One region of the Ruminococcus gauvreauii genome, then DNA from elsewhere that is predicted to be linked to it. Evidence: riboswitches for the same ligand, from Rfam matches in the RefSeq annotation. Region 1 holds a riboswitch; each other region holds the start of a gene.
What was found. A riboswitch is a leader RNA that binds a small molecule or an ion and turns the genes downstream of it on or off. The one in region 1 is predicted to bind cobalamin.
Positions count from the first base shown of each region.

Region 2: it holds a riboswitch for cobalamin, as region 1 does, so the genes downstream of both, NQ502_RS14080 (FecCD family ABC transporter permease) here and NQ502_RS12090 (homing endonuclease associated repeat-containing protein) in region 1, are expected to answer to the same signal.
Region 3: it holds a riboswitch for cobalamin, as region 1 does, so the genes downstream of both, NQ502_RS01310 (energy-coupling factor ABC transporter permease) here and NQ502_RS12090 (homing endonuclease associated repeat-containing protein) in region 1, are expected to answer to the same signal.
Region 4: it holds a riboswitch for cobalamin, as region 1 does, so the genes downstream of both, NQ502_RS00345 (class I SAM-dependent methyltransferase) here and NQ502_RS12090 (homing endonuclease associated repeat-containing protein) in region 1, are expected to answer to the same signal.

Region 1 covers NZ_CP102290.1:2,497,587-2,501,800, reverse strand. Annotated here, with positions in the region: gene NQ502_RS12095 (fibronectin type III domain-containing protein) at 1-1,504, opposite strand, end outside; gene NQ502_RS12090 (homing endonuclease associated repeat-containing protein) at 1,599-1,889, opposite strand; cobalamin riboswitch at 2,244-2,432, opposite strand; gene NQ502_RS12085 (DUF6034 family protein) at 2,566-3,960, opposite strand; gene NQ502_RS12080 (sensor histidine kinase) at 4,065-4,214, opposite strand, start outside.
Region 2 covers NZ_CP102290.1:2,961,543-2,965,756, forward strand. Annotated here, with positions in the region: gene NQ502_RS14075 (peptidoglycan D,D-transpeptidase FtsI family protein) at 1-1,399, shown strand, start outside; cobalamin riboswitch at 1,508-1,636, shown strand; gene NQ502_RS14080 (FecCD family ABC transporter permease) at 1,763-2,791, shown strand; gene NQ502_RS14085 (ABC transporter ATP-binding protein) at 2,807-4,039, shown strand; gene NQ502_RS14090 (adenosylcobinamide amidohydrolase) at 4,048-4,214, shown strand, end outside.
Region 3 covers NZ_CP102290.1:273,882-278,095, forward strand. Annotated here, with positions in the region: gene hemC (hydroxymethylbilane synthase) at 1-346, opposite strand, end outside; partial or broken gene NQ502_RS01300 (precorrin-2 dehydrogenase/sirohydrochlorin ferrochelatase family protein) at 353-829, opposite strand; gene hemA (glutamyl-tRNA reductase) at 819-2,051, opposite strand; cobalamin riboswitch at 2,278-2,466, shown strand; gene NQ502_RS01310 (energy-coupling factor ABC transporter permease) at 2,605-3,357, shown strand; gene NQ502_RS01315 (energy-coupling factor ABC transporter substrate-binding protein) at 3,357-3,653, shown strand; gene NQ502_RS01320 (sirohydrochlorin cobaltochelatase) at 3,711-4,214, shown strand, end outside.
Region 4 covers NZ_CP102290.1:69,528-73,741, reverse strand. Annotated here, with positions in the region: gene NQ502_RS00360 (carbohydrate ABC transporter permease) at 1-45, shown strand, start outside; gene NQ502_RS00355 (carbohydrate ABC transporter permease) at 42-881, shown strand; gene NQ502_RS00350 (ABC transporter ATP-binding protein) at 901-2,040, shown strand; cobalamin riboswitch at 2,183-2,359, shown strand; gene NQ502_RS00345 (class I SAM-dependent methyltransferase) at 2,466-3,215, shown strand; gene NQ502_RS00340 (ABC transporter ATP-binding protein) at 3,225-4,214, shown strand, end outside.

The sequences.
Region 1 (4,214 bases):
TGCTCAGCACCGAATAATCCGGCATCGAACCTTTAACCGTCACCTTACAGGTCGCCTTCTTGTTTCCATCCGCAGAAGTGGCCGTTATGGTCGCCGTGCCGTCGTTGACCGCCATCACTTCGCCATCCGCCGCCACCCGTGCAACCTTCGCATTGCTGGTGGTCCATATGACCTGCTGATTATCCGCATCCGCCGGAGCCAGGCTGGCAGTCAGGCGCTTCTTATCCCATTTCGTGTTGAAGCTCAGCGATGTTTTATCCAGCGAGATCCCTTCTACCTTCGTGACTTCTTTCGTCAACGTCACTTCCTGCGGGCTGCCCGCATAGTCCGGAAGCACGCCGTCCTGCTCCTGCTCAGAGAACACCAGCACCCTGTATCCGTTCTCCTCAAAGCCTTCCGGCAGCGCGATGGTTCCGCTTCCGGCTGCATGTTCTGACGTATCCGCCACCTTCTCATAGCTTATAATCTCTGCCCCTTCACTGTCCGTGATAACGGCGGATACCTGCTGGCCTTCACCGACGGTAGCGCCCTCGAAGCTGATGGACGCCGTATTATTTTTGAACGAGGCAGAGAGGATCTCCACCTGTTGACTGTCATCTTCAAATGTCAGCTCCCATGCGCCCTCTTCCTGCGCCGGCTCCGAGAACAGAATCTTCTCTATCTCCAGCTGCACCGCCGGCATAGCGCCTCCGTTTATCCCGCTTCCCATTCCCACACTTCCATCTGTAGAAAGCGACCAATAATGAGCCCTTGTCCCTCGCGAGGACCGCAGGGTTGCCTTTCCAAAACCATCCCGTATGGTCGCTCCCAGATAAGCCGCATAGTCTGTTACCAGCACCCTTCTCGAATCCGAAGGTCTAGTCGATGTCTCAAAGCCGTATGCGGTATTTGTCAGCTCGCTGCCGGAAGGCGCAAATACTTTCACCCCGCCGACATCCGGCACCAGCTCAAAATCCAAACCCGCCTGATATCCCGCGCCTGACGTGTCAGCCAGCATGCTCAACTCCCGTTCTGTGAACGCGGCGGCGGCAAAGGTGGTGTTCAGCCATTCCTTTAAGTAACTCTCCTCCCAGGTTGCGACCTGGGGCTTTTCCAGATAGTAGTCGCACATATCCAGGATCTGATCGGACAGCAGATACATGGCATCGCCCTTTTCCTCCGCGTCCAGATTGGCGGAGCTGCCGGTATCGAGCACCTTCCATTTAATCGGCTCCGTCAGGAACTCCCCCGTGTCTTCATCCAGCGTCTGCTGATACTGCCCCAGGTAAACATAATCACCGTCCCAAGCGGCGGCACCCTCTTCCCCGGGCGTCGGGTTTGCGATCCCGTCCACACCGAACTGCAGGGCACACGCGGATTCCTGTTCATCCGCCAGCACCGGAATCGCCGGGGCTGCAGCCCCGCCCACCATAACGGCGGTCAAAACTCCCGTCATCGTCCGGTAGAAAGCCCTCGGGCTCCTCCGCCCGTATTGTTCTGTCGTCTGCTGTAAGTTCTTTTTCATGTCGTCCTCCTTCTCTTTCATCCTCCGTCTTTCGAGAATGTTTTATATGAATGTTTTATATATCGGAGCAGTGCCCCGCTATAACCGATATCCTTCACAGCCCCGCCATGCCATTTTTCCACTCCAGCGCCTTCTGCTTCTTGCGCATCTGTCCGCTGTCATTCAGATACGGCAGCCCTGCGGCCTCCATCACCCGTTTCCAGGTCCGAAAGCGTTTTTTCAGGCTCCCGGCATTCGGAACCTCCTGTTTTGTCGGAGTATAACCGAGTGTGCGGTACATCTGCAGCACCACATGCAGCATCTCCCTGTCTCTCGATGTCAGTGTTTCTCCCGGCTTCCAGTAGTTTTGTTTCTCCCTGCGGTCATTTCTCTTACCATTTTTCATTTGGACTCCCTTTACCCTGTTGATTTTGTCAGCGCACGGCATGAGTCCGGTTCGTTTTTCAGTCATTTCAGGTAAGTAATCGCTGGATTCTTGCAGAGTATTTTTGATTGACGGGGAATTCCGCCGGTATCTCCTGCCAACTAAAAAAGGAGCCCGGCAAAGGCTCCAGTTAAAAAGTGCAGTTTTAAAACCCGGCATCAACTTATGTAAACCTCTCATCATAGATTGATATTGGCCGTCAGCCGGATATTGTTGCTGCGCGGAGAGTTTAACCTTCCCTCAAGAAACAACAAATCTCCCCTTACGGGGAGATGGCCTGCACTTCTTTATACTCTATTCGCCATGCTTACGAATATCTTTTTCACAGATCACGTTGTTGTATACTGACTCAGGTTCGTCCTACTAAGGCGCCTTCCCAGAATTATCGCTCCAGTGGCATACTGCCCGTTCGTCCCCCACACAGTAGAGATAGGCTGTTCCGGATTCTCACCGGATTCCAGTTAAACAGGTGCAAGCACCTGACCGTGATCCTTATCTAATTTTTATGTTCTTAATCCTTATGTTAGCTTTTATTTAACATACCACTATTTACTGAAAAATTCAATCAAAAACTTTGCATATAACAAACCGGAATACGACAGAGGTATTGCATGATCAGTCTGTACAAAAAATATTTTCAATAACCTGCCCCCCTGTCTATCACACTGCCGTCCACTGCGTTCAATGTAAGGAAAGACTTAAGTGCAGCCGGGTGATCTTCGCTAATATCCGTATCTATGCTTTCTCCATAGTATCCCATAAAATCCCAGACCGGCAGATAATAATACTCATCACCCGCGCCTGCTCTGGCAACCCGCATCATGGAAAGCGTCACTTCGCTTATGGTAACTTCCCTGTGTTCCTCATCAGCAGAGACCTCCGCTTCCGCCTGCAGCGGCAGAATCACACGCGCAGTCCCGATGATCTCCTCATAAGTTTTCACCGCCACGTCATCATTGACCGTCTCAAGCATCCTGGGCGGGCATTCCCATTTGAAACCGACCACGCCCTGATCATTGACCATCACCTGAATGGTTTCCTGTCTCCAGGGTTCCCCGTCATCTCTGCCGTCACCGCCAAACGCCTTTGTTCCCACAAAGTCACTGACAGGCAGCCCCGGTACGCCGCCGATCAGCCTGCTCAGTGTAAAAACATAAGTCTCCCGTCCATCTGCCGATGTCTTCCCCGCCGCCACAATTTCACATTCGGATATGCCGCAGTCCAGGGCAGTCTGCAGAGCCGCACGTTCAGCCTCCTCCCTCGACATGGAAATGTCAAGCTGTTCCATATCCTGCAGCGGCCGGGCAAATGAAAAATCGTGCCCCGACACATCGTATTCCATTCCCGCACCTGTGATCTTGTCAGCATCGCGGTCATTGTAAGCGCAGAATTCCATCGGCGGCGTCTGTCCGTCTCTGATATTGACCGATTCACCGCCGGAACCGTTATCCTTCATCTCAATTTCTGTGACTGGAGATTCGCCTTTTGATACAGTCTCGTAATCTGCCTCCAGCTGGGTGATCATATCCCCGAGCCAGGCAATTTCTTCTTCCAGGTCCTCCACCGGCGCGGGCTGCGGACCTTCCCCGCCGTTTTCTTCGGGATACCCCCCATTTTCTTTCAGGTACTCCAGATTTGCTTTTTGTGTTGAAATTTCAGACTCCAGCCAGTCCTTATCGCTCAATGAATTGTCATAAAGATCGGCATCGCCGAAAAATAAATCAACCGCATGTCTCACCTCATCCAAAGTAAAACCGCGAGGCACACACGACACAACCGATAATTGCTGCTGATCCGGCACATGAATCCCGGCATCCACATGAATGCGGACCGCCCCGTCTTTTGTCTCTAATTCCTCCTGCCATCTGCTGCCGGCAGGCTTTTCCTCCCCGGCGGTATTCACCTTCACCAGTTCCTTCTCCAATGCTTTGATGCCCGTATTAGCAGCGCTTTCTTTCACCGCCGCAGACTGACACGCAGAAAGAGACAGGACAGTGACAAGCGTTAATACAACTGATATGATTCGTTTCATAAAACCGGCTCCTTTCTAACTGTTTTTTTATTGTTATCAGTAACACCAGCCTTATTGTAATATCCTCCGGGTTTTCATGTATTCAGCAGTATATGATCAAAGTGTTATTTTTCAAAAATGATACTGACTGCAGTGCCTGCCCCCTGACGGCTTTCAATATGAAGCCGTGCCTTATGCTTCTTAAGGATCAGTTCACAAAGTGCGAGTCCGAGACCACTCCCTCCAGCCGGCCGGCTGTATGACTGATCAGCTGT
Region 2 (4,214 bases), 460 kb from region 1:
CGGCAGGCAGTACGGGTACTTTAATTCGGATGCCGACGTGGAACAGACAATTATTGAGCCGCAGAGCGGAAACAGTGTGGTTACAACGATTGACGTCAATATTCAGGAAACGGTGGAAAAATACATTAAGGATCTGATGGATGGGCTTGCAAATGGTCCGAACGGCGCAAAAGGCGCCAAAAATGTGGGCGTCGTGGTTGCCAATCCCAATACAGGAGAAATTCTGGCAATGGGCAGTTCGGATCCCTATGATCTCAATAATCCGAGGGATCTGACCCCATTCTATGCGCAGGAAGAGATTGACAAAATGTCAAATGAGACCATGCTGGATAACCTGAACGGCATCTGGAAAAACTACTGTATCAGCGATGCGTATGAGCCTGGCTCCACGGTGAAACCGATGTCTGTGGCGGCAGCTCTTGAGAGCGGGGACATCTCCTACGATGATACCTTTTACTGCGGGGGATATGAGGTGGTCGCCGGTGAGACGATCAAATGTTCCGTCTATCCCGGAGCCCATGAGACGCAGACCCTGTCGGAGGTAATGAAAAATTCCTGCAATTCAGCACTGATGCAAATGGCGGAGAAGATGGGCGTGGAGGATTTCATCCGCTATCAGAATGTCTTTAACTTTGGATTAAGGACAGGCATCGATCTGCCGGGCGAGGCATCCGGTATTACGCATACAACAGATACGATGGGGCAGACGGAACTTGCCACATCGTCTTTCGGGCAGGGATATACCTGCACGATGATTCAGGAGACGGCTGCCATCTGCTCTGTGATCAACGGGGGATATTATTATCAGCCGCATATCGTGAGCAAGGTTCTCAACAGCGATGGTGCAGTCATAAAAAACGTAGAACCTGTACTTATGAAACAGACCGTGTCTGAAGAAGTATCAGCTCATATCAGGGAATACATGGGTGCGGTTGTCGCAAGCAATGGTACCGGAAAATATGCCAAGGTGGATGGATACAGCATGGGAGGAAAGACCGGTACGGCTCAGAAGATTCCGCGGGGAAATGGCAAATATCTGATTTCGTATGTCGGCTTTGCACCGCTTGACGATCCGCAGGTGGTGATATACACCGTTGTGGACGAACCGAATGTAGAGATTCAGTCGATCAGCACTTATGCGCAGTATCTCGCACACAATATCATGTCGGAGATTCTGCCCTATATGAATATTTTTCCGGATGAAGGAACGGATGGGGAATCAGCTGACGATGGCATCTCACTCGAAGAGATCTTTGATATGGAAGGTGAGGACCGCACTTCAGAGGGTGTCTCCGATACTTCTGTTCCGGAGCCGCTGGAGGACGATGAAGATGTTGAAGGCGGAAATACACAGACGGACGACGGAGTTACCAATGAAGAGGCAGGACTGGAGAATTAACAGCGGAAAAATCCGACAGTTGACATATTGAGCCCAAGAAAATATAATGATAAAAAACACTATGATGCCGTTTTGGCTGATGCGGGCCGTTTGGGAACGTACAGGCCAGGAAGACGGGTGAGAATCCCGCACAGGAGCGCTGCTGTAATTACGGAGTGATTTTCCGGGAACGAAAAGTTCGGCCACTGAGAGTATTCGGGAAGGCGGAGAATCATGTTGATGTATAAGTCAGAACACACGGTATGATAAGGCGTACAGGACTCTTCGAATTCAGGAGGTACGGTAAAAGGATGATAGCGATCCCGTATTGAGAAGAAATCCTCAATACGGGATTTTTCTGATATAAGAGGAGGGAAAGTAAGTTTGAAAACCAATGAGAATCATTCACGCAGAGTAATGCTGCTGGGAATTTTCGCAGCCGCGGCGGTGGTTGTCTTTTTACTGAATATTGCACTCGGATCGGTGTCAATATCCATGAGTGAAATCCTGGGGATTTTTACCGGGAGTCCGGATGTGGCGGAGACAAACCGTGCGATTGTACAGAACATCAGGCTCCCGAGAACGCTCGCTACCGTCATTGGGGGAGCTGCCCTTGCCGCCGCAGGCGTACTGCTGCAGGTGTTTTTCAACAATCCGATCGTAGAACCGTATGTGCTGGGCATTTCATCGGGTTCCACACTGTTTGTCGGACTTGTGACGCTCGGAGGATTCAGCTTCGGGATGAAAAGCATACCTCCGATGGGAATGGTCGCAGGTGCATTTATCGGCGCAATGGCGGTCATGCTCTGTGTCATCTGGGCTTCCAGAAAAGTGAAAAGTATATCGACGCTGCTGATCATCGGGCTGATGGCAGGATTTGTCTGCAGTGCCGTGACCAGCATGCTCTCCGCGCTGGCCGATAAGGAGAAGGTGACGGGTTTCTATCGCTGGTCACTCGGAAGCTTTGCCGGAATTACATGGGAGCAGGTAGCCGTGCTTTATGTGGTCGGGATTCCGTTTCTGGCTGCAGCTCTCTTCATGGGTAAATCATTGAACAGTATGATGCTGGGGGAGCGCTATGCAAAATCGATGGGTGTGAGAATACAGCGTTTCCGCATTATGATTGTGTTCATTTCCAGTGTGCTGACAGCACTTGTAACTGCTTTTGCAGGACCGATTTCTTTTGTCGGACTTGCTGTCCCGCATATTGTACGCATGCTCCTTAAGACTTCCGATAACAGAGTTGTGCTGCCGGCTGTCTGCATCTGCGGGGCGCTGATGACAGGAATCTGCGATCTGGGTACCAGGCTGCTGCTCAGCCCGGTTGAACTTCCTTTGAGTGCGCTGACTTCGGTCGTAGGAGCGCCGCTGGTAGTATTCCTCCTGATCCGCCAGAAGGGTCAGGAACTATAGAAAGGCTGATATAAGATGAAGAATGAATTGATTGTAAATGCAGTTCAGGTGAATGCAGGCTATGAGAATAAGACTGTGGTGGAGGGAGTGAATCTGGAAGGATTGAAAGGACAGATGATCTGCCTCCTCGGTCCCAACGGGGCGGGCAAGAGCACTATTCTGCGTACGCTTTCAGGCCTGCTTGCGCCCGTCTCAGGGACCGTGCAGATTGGCGGGACAGATATCAGCAGCCTGCGGGAAAATGCACTCGCAAAAAAGCTGGCGGTGGTGCTGACGGAACAGTCCGCCCCTGCGCTGATGACGGTATATGAACTCGTCTCCATGGGACGCTATCCCCATACGAATTTCTGGGGAAAGCTGGAAAAGGAAGACTATGAGGTCATCAACGGGGCGTTTGAACAGGTGGGAGTAGAGCATCTGGCGGAGCGATATTACAGTGAGCTCAGCGACGGTGAAAAGCAGAAAGTGATGATCGCCCGGGCGCTTGTGCAGCAGCCGGAACTGATCATACTCGACGAGCCGACCAGCCATCTGGATATTCACCACAAAGTTGAAATCATACAGATTTTAAATAATCTCTGCCGTACGCTCGGGATTACCGCAATCCTTTCTCTGCATGATATTGACCTTGCTGCAAAAGGCTGCCAGACTCTGCTGATGGTCAAGGATGGAAAAGTGATCGCACAGGGTGCGCCGGAGGATGTGATCAGAAGCGGCACGCTGCAGGAACTGTACAATGTAAAGGGTGCCAGGTACAATGAATTGCTTGGAAGCGTGGAGCTGACCGGAAACTATGAGGAAGAAGTCTTTGTAGTTCCGGGCTGCGGTACTGCGATTCCGCTGTACAGGAGCCTGGAGAGGGGCGGATACGGAACTGCGAGCGGTGTGCTGCATGAGAACGATGTGGATGCCCAGATAGCGCGCGCGATCTGTACTCATGTTGTGCAGGAGGAGGCATTTGAACCGGTATCCGCGATTCATCTGAGACAGGCAGCCGAAAGAATGAAACACTGCCGTTTTGTGATCGATTCCGGTTTTCCATGCGGGTCCATGAACCGGAGGAATCTGGAGCTGATCACACAGGCTGTGATAAACGGCAGTACCGTGTTGTCCATGAGGGATCCAAAAGAGAGCAGCCGTCTGTTTTCGGCTGTATGCAAGGATCTGGTTTTCTGCAGCAGTATAGCTGAGGTACTGGAAAACCTGAAACATCAGAGTGCAGAAAAGCCATTCAGGAAATTTGCGTAGGTGAGGATATGAAACAGTTTGGATCAGACCAGATGATAAGCCTGCAAAGTGCCACAGTGATCCGTTTTGCAGGAAAACGGAGAGTACTGAGCACCGGTCCGCTGGGCGGAGGATTCAGCGAACATCTCACGGCGGCGTTTAATCTTGATATGAAAGAGGCGGACACCGGGGAGTG
Region 3 (4,214 bases), 1.9 Mb from region 1:
CTGCCCCCTGCGGCAATACGAGAACATCTCTCGGGTCTTCCCTCTTCGAAAATGCAACGACCGGAAGTTCATCCGGAACTTCCATCGGCATATCCTTAAGGCTGTGTACGGAGAGGTCGCTGCGCCTGTCCAGCAGAGCTTTGTCCAGCTCCTTGACAAACAACCCTTTTCCTCCCACCTTATCGAGCGTCCGGTCCAGAATGATATCGCCGGTCGTCTTCATCGTCAACAGCGAAACTTCTGTTTCCGGGCACGTTTCTTTTATATATGAGATCACCATCTCGCTTTGAATCACCGCGAGTTTGCTCTCCCGGCTGCCAACACAAAATTTTTCCGGTGCTGCCATAGTTATTCGTCCTCCTGTAAAATCGTCGAGTGCTTTTTCTATCGCCTGCCTGGCGCGTTTTGCCCTGCCGTGGTCCCTGCCTCCCGCATTGACCCCCGCCACCAGCGTATCTCTTTTGACAATGCCGGGAAAATGAAAATCACATTTCGTCCGGTCGCTGATGACATTTACCAATATGCCCAGGCATTTGCATACACTGTAAATGTCTTCGTTCAGCCCCTCGTCATCCGTGCCGGCAATCACAATATCGGCCCCGTATAGATCCTCTCTCTCATACTTCTTCTCACATATTTTTATCCGTCCTTCTTTTGCCAGTGTCAGCACACGCTCATCAAAACGGGGTGCAACCACGACAATGTTCCGTGTGAATTCCGACAGTGTCCCGATCCTGCGCGACGCGATCTTTCCTGCACCGATCACTACGATCTTTTTCTCTGACAAATCCACAAAAAGCGGAAAATACGCCTGTCCATTACTCTTCATACAGCTTTTCCAACCCTTCCACACAGGCTAAAAATGTTTCTTTTTCCAGCGAATCCCGCAGTCCGAAGATCATTTTTCCGACTACTTTCCCTGCCGCCAGTTCGATTGACTTTCTGAGTGTCTCCCTCTCTTTGTCCTCCAGCGGAAGTTTGCCAAGGATCTTATGTATGCGCAGCTCCAGATCAGTCGCCGCGTCCTCCTGGATTTCCTGAATCCTCGGGATCAAATCCCTGCCGTCATACCAGTCATAGAATTCTTTCTGCTGTTCCAGAAGAATCGCCTCAGCCTGGTCAAAGGAATCCTTCAGATAGTCACCGACCGCCGTGATCTGAAAATCATCGATGTCATACAGCGTCACATGTTCCATCTCACCGATGGCCGGTTCGATGTCCCTGGGCACAGCAAGATCGATGAAAATAATATCATGCGTAAGATCCGCTTCCCCGAGCAGTTCCCGTGTCAGTGTAAAATTGGGACTTGCTGTCGCACTGACTACCACATGGCATTTTGGCAGCAGATCCATACGCTCTCCGTAATTGATCCGGGCACATCCCTTCGGAATCGTTACCATGCCGCTCCGATACTGCCGTACTGTGACAGTCACCGCAGCACCTGCCCTCTGCATTGTCTGTGCAGCCAGTTTTCCCATCTCTCCATTTCCGATCACCATGCATGTTTTTCCCTGTATCTCATAGCCCTGCTCTTTCAGCATGGAAACTGCACGGTCCATCGCCGTAACGTTTGCTCTTGAGAAGGTAACATCCGTTTTTACTTTTTTTGCCGCCGTCACCGCCATGCGGAACAATACTTCCAGTACACTGTCAGTCATATAATTCTCACGTGCAAGCGACAGTGCATCTTTTACCTGGGTAATGATCTGATCCTCCCCGAGGATCTGGGATTTCAGCCCGCAGGTCAGATGGAACAGGTGGTTCACCGCGTCTTTTCTCTCACGCATGACAAAATACTGACCAAACTGTGTCGGATCCACTTTCTTGATGATGCACAGTTCTTCCACGAGTGAACCTTCCCACTCTTCTTCCACACTGGCCCAGATTTCCATACGATTGCAAGTTGAAAGTATGATGCATCCCAATATGCCGTCGCTGCATTTCAGCTGTTCCATGGCAGCAGCTGCATTCTTCTTCGTAAAGGAGAATAATGCCCTTACATCCACAGATGCCTTGTTATGATCAATACCCACCATACAAATACTCATCATTTGTTCCTCCAGAATTTATTCCTCCCCATCATAGCACATACTTTTAAAAATGCAAAATCTATTTTCTAATTTTAAGAAATTCGTAACTATTCAGGACGGTGCATCTTCTTGCCCGGCTAACAGCCCGGCAAGAAGCATCGGATGTTTTTACACCTATTTTCCCGCCGTCCTGAACTGTTTTAAAAAATTCATTTGACATTAGACGGACAACGCGATAAAATTTATCATAGAATTGAATGTGAAGTGGAGCCTGCGTATTTCTCCGCAGGGTAAGAGGAAAGTGAGTGCAAGTCTCACACGGTCCCGCCGCTGTAATGGAAGAGCCGTATCTTATGATGTCACTGGTGAAAACTGGGAAGGCAAGATACGGTGGTGACGCCTGAGTCAGAAAGCCTGCCCTTCACAAGCGATTTACACCCCGGTTACGAACGATGGCCTGGTGTAAGGAAACGGCAAATTCTAACATGCTGCCGTTTCAGTGCGCCTGTCTATGTGAAGTGGGATTCCTTAGATACGGCGTTCTTTTTTTGTAAAAATGAGAAAGGAGAAAATTATGACAAAGTCACAAAGAACAATTGTTTTAATCGCCGCAGTTTTTGCACTCTCGTTTGGAATTCTGCCGGCTGCAAACGCGATGCACATTATGGAGGGCTATCTCCCGGCCAAGTTTTGCATTGCCTGGGGAGTTGTCTGCGTACCATTCTTAATCGCAGGTTTCTTCTCCATAAAGAAAACACTTTCCGGAAACCGGAAACTGATCATGATCCTGGCCATGGTGGGAGCGTATGCCTTCGTCCTGTCCTCACTTAAGATTCCGTCTGTTACAGGAAGCTGTTCACACATGACAGGAACCGGTCTCGGTGCGATCCTCTTTGGTCCCGCCGCTGTCAGCATTGTCGGACTGATCGTTCTGGTCTTCCAGGCAATTCTGCTCGCACACGGAGGTCTTACCACTCTTGGCGCAAATACATTTTCCATGGCGATCGCCGGTCCTCTGGTGTCCTATGGAATCTACAAGCTTTGCAATAAACTGAAAGTACCGAAGCTGGTGTCTGTATTTCTGGCAGCCTTCCTCGGAGATCTGTTTACATACGTGGTCACCAGCGTCCAGCTGGCAATCGCATATCCATCCGCTGACGGCGGATTCGGCGCTTCCCTCGGGAAATTCCTGGCTATCTTTGCGGCCACTCAGATACCGCTTGCAATCATAGAAGGTATCCTGACCGCTATCGTGATCATCGGTCTGGAATCTTACGCCAAGTCTGAACTTTCAGATCTTGGATTTTTAAGAGGGAGGAATGCATAATGACTAAAAACACAAAAACTGTACTGATACTTCTGCTGCTCGTTGTTGTGATCGCTGTCGTACCTTTATTTCTGAAAAGCGGCGCCGAGTTCGGCGGTGCCGACGGTGCGGCATCCGAGATGATCGAGGAGATTCAGCCGGGTTATGAAACCTGGGCTGATCCTATCATGGAGCCTGCCAGCGGAGAAATTGAAAGTCTTCTCTTCTGCCTTCAGGCCGGTCTCGGTGCCGGAGTCTTCGGATTCGTCATGGGACGCCTGGTAGAGAGAAAAAAACACGAACCTAAACGGACATGACGCCTAATGGCATCATCACCACAAATGAAAGTAGAAAACACAGGAGGAACACGCCCCATGCCGGACGCATCCAAAAAAGCAATTCTGGTTGTCAGCTTTGGTACCAGTTTTGCCGAAACGAGAGAAAAAACAATTGACGCTATTGAAAAAGAGATTGCAGACGCTTTCCCTGACTATCAGATTTACCGCGCCTGGACCAGTAAAATGATCATGGCGAAGCTGTTACGGCGTGACGGCATCAAGATCCTGAATGTCAGAGAGGCAATGGAGAAAATGCGTGATGACGGTATTACGGATGTCATCGTTCAGCCGACTCACGTGATCAACGGTATCGAAAATGAATTGATGACGGAGGATGCACTGATGTATCAGTCTTCCTTCTCATCCATAACCTTCGGCAACCCGCTGCTCACAACCGAGGAGGACAATCATCATGTAGTACACACCATCGCGGCGCATTTCTCCCACCTCCGTGAGGACCACGAAGCTCTCGTACTGATGGGTCACGGCACTACACACTTTTCCAATGCCATTTATGCGGCGTTAAACTTCAAGTTTCAG
Region 4 (4,214 bases), 1.7 Mb from region 1:
ATTATGCTGCTGCAGAAGATCATGAGTGGAGGTGACGGCTCTTGAAAAAAATTTTTATCTGTCTCATTCTTTTTATGATCGCAGCTTTTGTATGGGTACCGCTGTGGATGCTTTCATCCGGTACACTTATGGGACCCGGGGAGTTGTCCGGGAACCTTGCCCCGGTTTTAGAAAGTGGTGATGGCTTCGCTGCATGGCCGATTTTTGCACGCTACCCGACCTTCCAGGCTTATGCGGAGCTGTTGTTTGATACACCTCAATTTTTTAATGTATTCTGGAATTCCTGTAAACAGGTCTTTCCCATTATATTGGGCCATATTGTTTTGGGCGCTCCTGCGGCATGGGCATTTGCACGTTTTGACTTTCGCGGAAAAAAAGTGTTTTACACCTTATATATTGTCCTTATGCTGATGCCTTTTCAAGTGACTATGGTTTCCAGTTATCTGGTTTTGAATAAGTTAGGCCTTATTGATACCGCATGGGCCATTATTCTGCCAGGCGCCGCATCAACCCTTCCGGTATTCATCATGACCCGATTCTTTATGACGATACCGGGGGCGGTTACTGAGGCAGCAGCTGTGGATGGTGCTTCTCCTATCCAGACATTTTTGAGATTGGGTATACCTCTCGGCGCACCGGGTATCCTCTCCGCAGTTGTGTTGGGATTTCTGGAGTACTGGAACGCAATGGAGGCACCTCAGGCATTCTTAAAGGATCAGACACTTTGGCCGTTGTCTCTGTATATGGCGAATATCACCGCGGACAATGCGGGAGTATCGCTGATCGCATCACTGATTACACTTATGCCGCCGCTTCTGATATTTATGTTCGGGCAGAAATATCTTGAACAAGGCATTATATCTTCTGGAATGAAGGACTAAAATATAAAAGGAGCTGTTTATGGAAAATGAAGTTCGGGCAGGCGGCCTGCAAATACACAAAGTAAATAAGTGGTATCCAGGCAATGTACACGCCGTTATCAATATGGATATGGAAATAGAACAGGGTGAATTTATTGTTTTCGTGGGGCCTTCCGGCTGTGGAAAGACTACACTGCTTCGTATGATTGCGGGACTTGAGGGCATCAGCAGCGGCGAGATCATGATGGATGGCAGGGTAGTTAATAAAGTACCGCCTAAGAACCGTGACATTGCAATGGTATTTCAGAATTATGCCCTCTATCCGAATATGAAGGTAAAGAATAATATTGCGTTCCCCCTCAAAATGCACCATACCAAAAAGCAGGAGGCAGCGGCACGGGTAGCTGAGGTGGCAAAAAAGCTGGAACTGGACACTCTGTTGGAACGGAAGCCCGGTGCACTCTCAGGGGGACAGCGTCAGCGTGTGGCTCTTGCGCGGTCATTGGTGAGAAGGCCTAAGCTTTTTTTGATGGATGAACCGCTGGCAAATCTGGATGCAAAACTCCGCACAGAGATGCGCCGGGAGATTATAACGCTTCAGCGGGAATTGGGTGTAACAACAATATATGTTACACATGACCAGATCGAAGCTATGACAATGGGGACACGTATTGCTGTAATGAATTGCGGCGTTTTACAGCAGTTTGGGACGCCGCAGGAGATTTATCAAAATCCGGCTAACCTTTTCGTTGCCGGATTTATAGGCTCTCCCAATATGAATATATGGGATACCAGGATTGTGTCATATCATGCACAGCATTTTCTGACTCTGGGTGAAGCCCGTATTCCTATAGACATAAGTGGTTTGCCTGGGGAGCAATTACAAGAACCGCTTAAGGCTGGTATCCGTCCGGAACACATTGAGCTTGCTTCAAAGAAAGAACCTGGCGCCATCCGGATGGAAATCGACCTGTTGGAGAATACAGGGCGTGAGGTGGCTGTTTTTCTTACTGCGTCCGGCATACCGAATCTTACGGTAATGACGAATGCTGATTTCCCCGGTCAAATTGGACATGAGATATATGTTCGTCTGAAGCAGGAGAAGATACATGTATTTAATGCAGAGGGAGAGCGATTGACGAGAGTGCAGACGGATACGAAGCACCGCAGTACAACATAAGAATCCGGGTGATGAAAACGCGTACGGGTGTTATGCAATGCTGTAATTGATATAACAAAATGGAATGAATTTAAGCGAAAAAAATTGTAGACTTCAGATAAAAAAGGTGATATTCTCATAAAAGAGCAAATTTAATACAATTTTATAGTTAAACTGTGCAAGTTCCGAAAGGATTAATAGAGAAACCGGTCAGAATCCGGTACGATCCCGTCACTGTGTTAGGGAGCATTCTTTCAAAGTGCCACTGGGTATTTACCCGGGAAGGTGGGAGAATGTGATGATCTTAAGTCAGGAGAACTGCTTGCACAGAAGTAGTTATGATTCTTACGGTGTATAAGGAGCATATGTTATTTGTGTGTTTACGGCCGTAGTGGGCCGTTTTTTTTTATTTAAAGCACAGACAACCAGATGAAAAGGAGGACAACATGGAACTGAACAGCGAGATCAAAGATTATTGGGAGGGTGAGGCGAAGGTCTACAGCCGTGGAATTCAGGAGGAACTGGACGGACCGCAGTGCGAGGCGTGGAAGGCACTGATTCGGGATTATGTACCACGCAGCGGCTCTCTGAAAATTCTGGATGCGGGATGCGGTCCGGGATTTTTTCCGGTCATTCTGGGGGAAGAGGGACATGAGGTGACGGGAATCGATATTACCGAAAATATGATTTCCTGTGCAGAGGAAAACGTAAAAGCCCGGGGACAGCACGCAGTACTGCAGACGATGGACTGTCAGGACCTGCAGTTTCCGGATAATACCTTTGATATGGTGATCAGCAGAAATATAACATGGACCCTGGGGGATCCTCAGAAAGCGTACAGGGAGTGGAAACGGGTGCTGAAGCCGGGAGGCAGGCTGCTGGTATTTGATGCGTGCTGGTATCTTTATCTGTACGACGAGGAACTTGGAAAACGATACCGGGACAATGAAGCCAGAATTAATGAAAAATACGGACGGAACGTACATGCTCATGCAAATCCACAGAAAGGAGATGAACTGAGCCGTCAGCTCTTCATGAGTGATAAGGTTCGCCCGTTGTGGGATCTGGAATATCTGATGTCACTGGGATTTGCAAGAGTATTTGCGGAGCCGAATATCATCGATAAAGTCTGGGATGAAAAAGGAAAGGAACTCAATAAACTGACACCGGCCTTTATGGTGGGCGCAGAAAAATAACGGACGATTATGGGAAAATACATAAGACTGATTGAATTTCTAAAAAAGATACCGGGAGATGTTGCAGTCAAGGTCATATTGGGACTATCCATGGTTGCGTGCAGTTTTATACAGGCATTTTGCCTTGCAAAGGGCGTCACAGCTGTATTTGATAAAAAGCAGCTGTCGGCTGTGCTGGGATATCTGGCAATATGCCTGCTGGCATTATTGTTCCGGTCATTTCTGGTACGATATCAGGAAGGATACGCGAAAAAGATGGCGGCCAAGGTAAAGGCGGTCATCAGGAATACGATGCTGGTAAAACTGATGCAGCTGGGACCGTCCTATAGAAACGACAAACGGACGGGAAACCTGCAGTCACTGATCACAGACGGGGTCGAGTCTTTTGAGGCGTTTCTGGTCCAGTACCTGCCGCAGACGGTTGTGGTATTTGTGACAACGCTGTTTTCTACGGTTTATCTGTGGACACTGGACTGGGCAGTAGGGCTTCTTGTTTTGATTATGGCGATTTTAGCCATCGTAGTTCCCCATTTATTCATGCCGGCAGTATCTAAAGTTATGATTGAATACTGGCAGGATTATGCAGATCTGAATGCTCAGTATATCGACAGCATGCAGGGTATGAATACGCTGAAATCCATGGGAGTCAGCAAACGGGAAGGAAAGAAGCTGGCGGAGCGTGCCTGGGGATTTGCAGGAGAATCCATGAAAAATCTGGGAATTTCCCTGTCTGACTCAGCAGTGATCGTTACGTGTACGGCCATCGGAACGGCAGCCAGCATCGCCATTGCAGCGTATCACATGGCTCAGGGAAAGCTATCCTATGGAAGTCTCCTGATCATTCTGTTCCTGGCAGGTGAATGTATGAAGCCCCTGAATGATATGAATACATACTGGCACAGCAGTTATCTGGGACTCTCCGTTGCAGAAGAGCTGTTTGCGGTGCTGGATGAACCGGTCGCATTGAAGGATGGAAAAGGTCCGAATCAGCTCACCGGG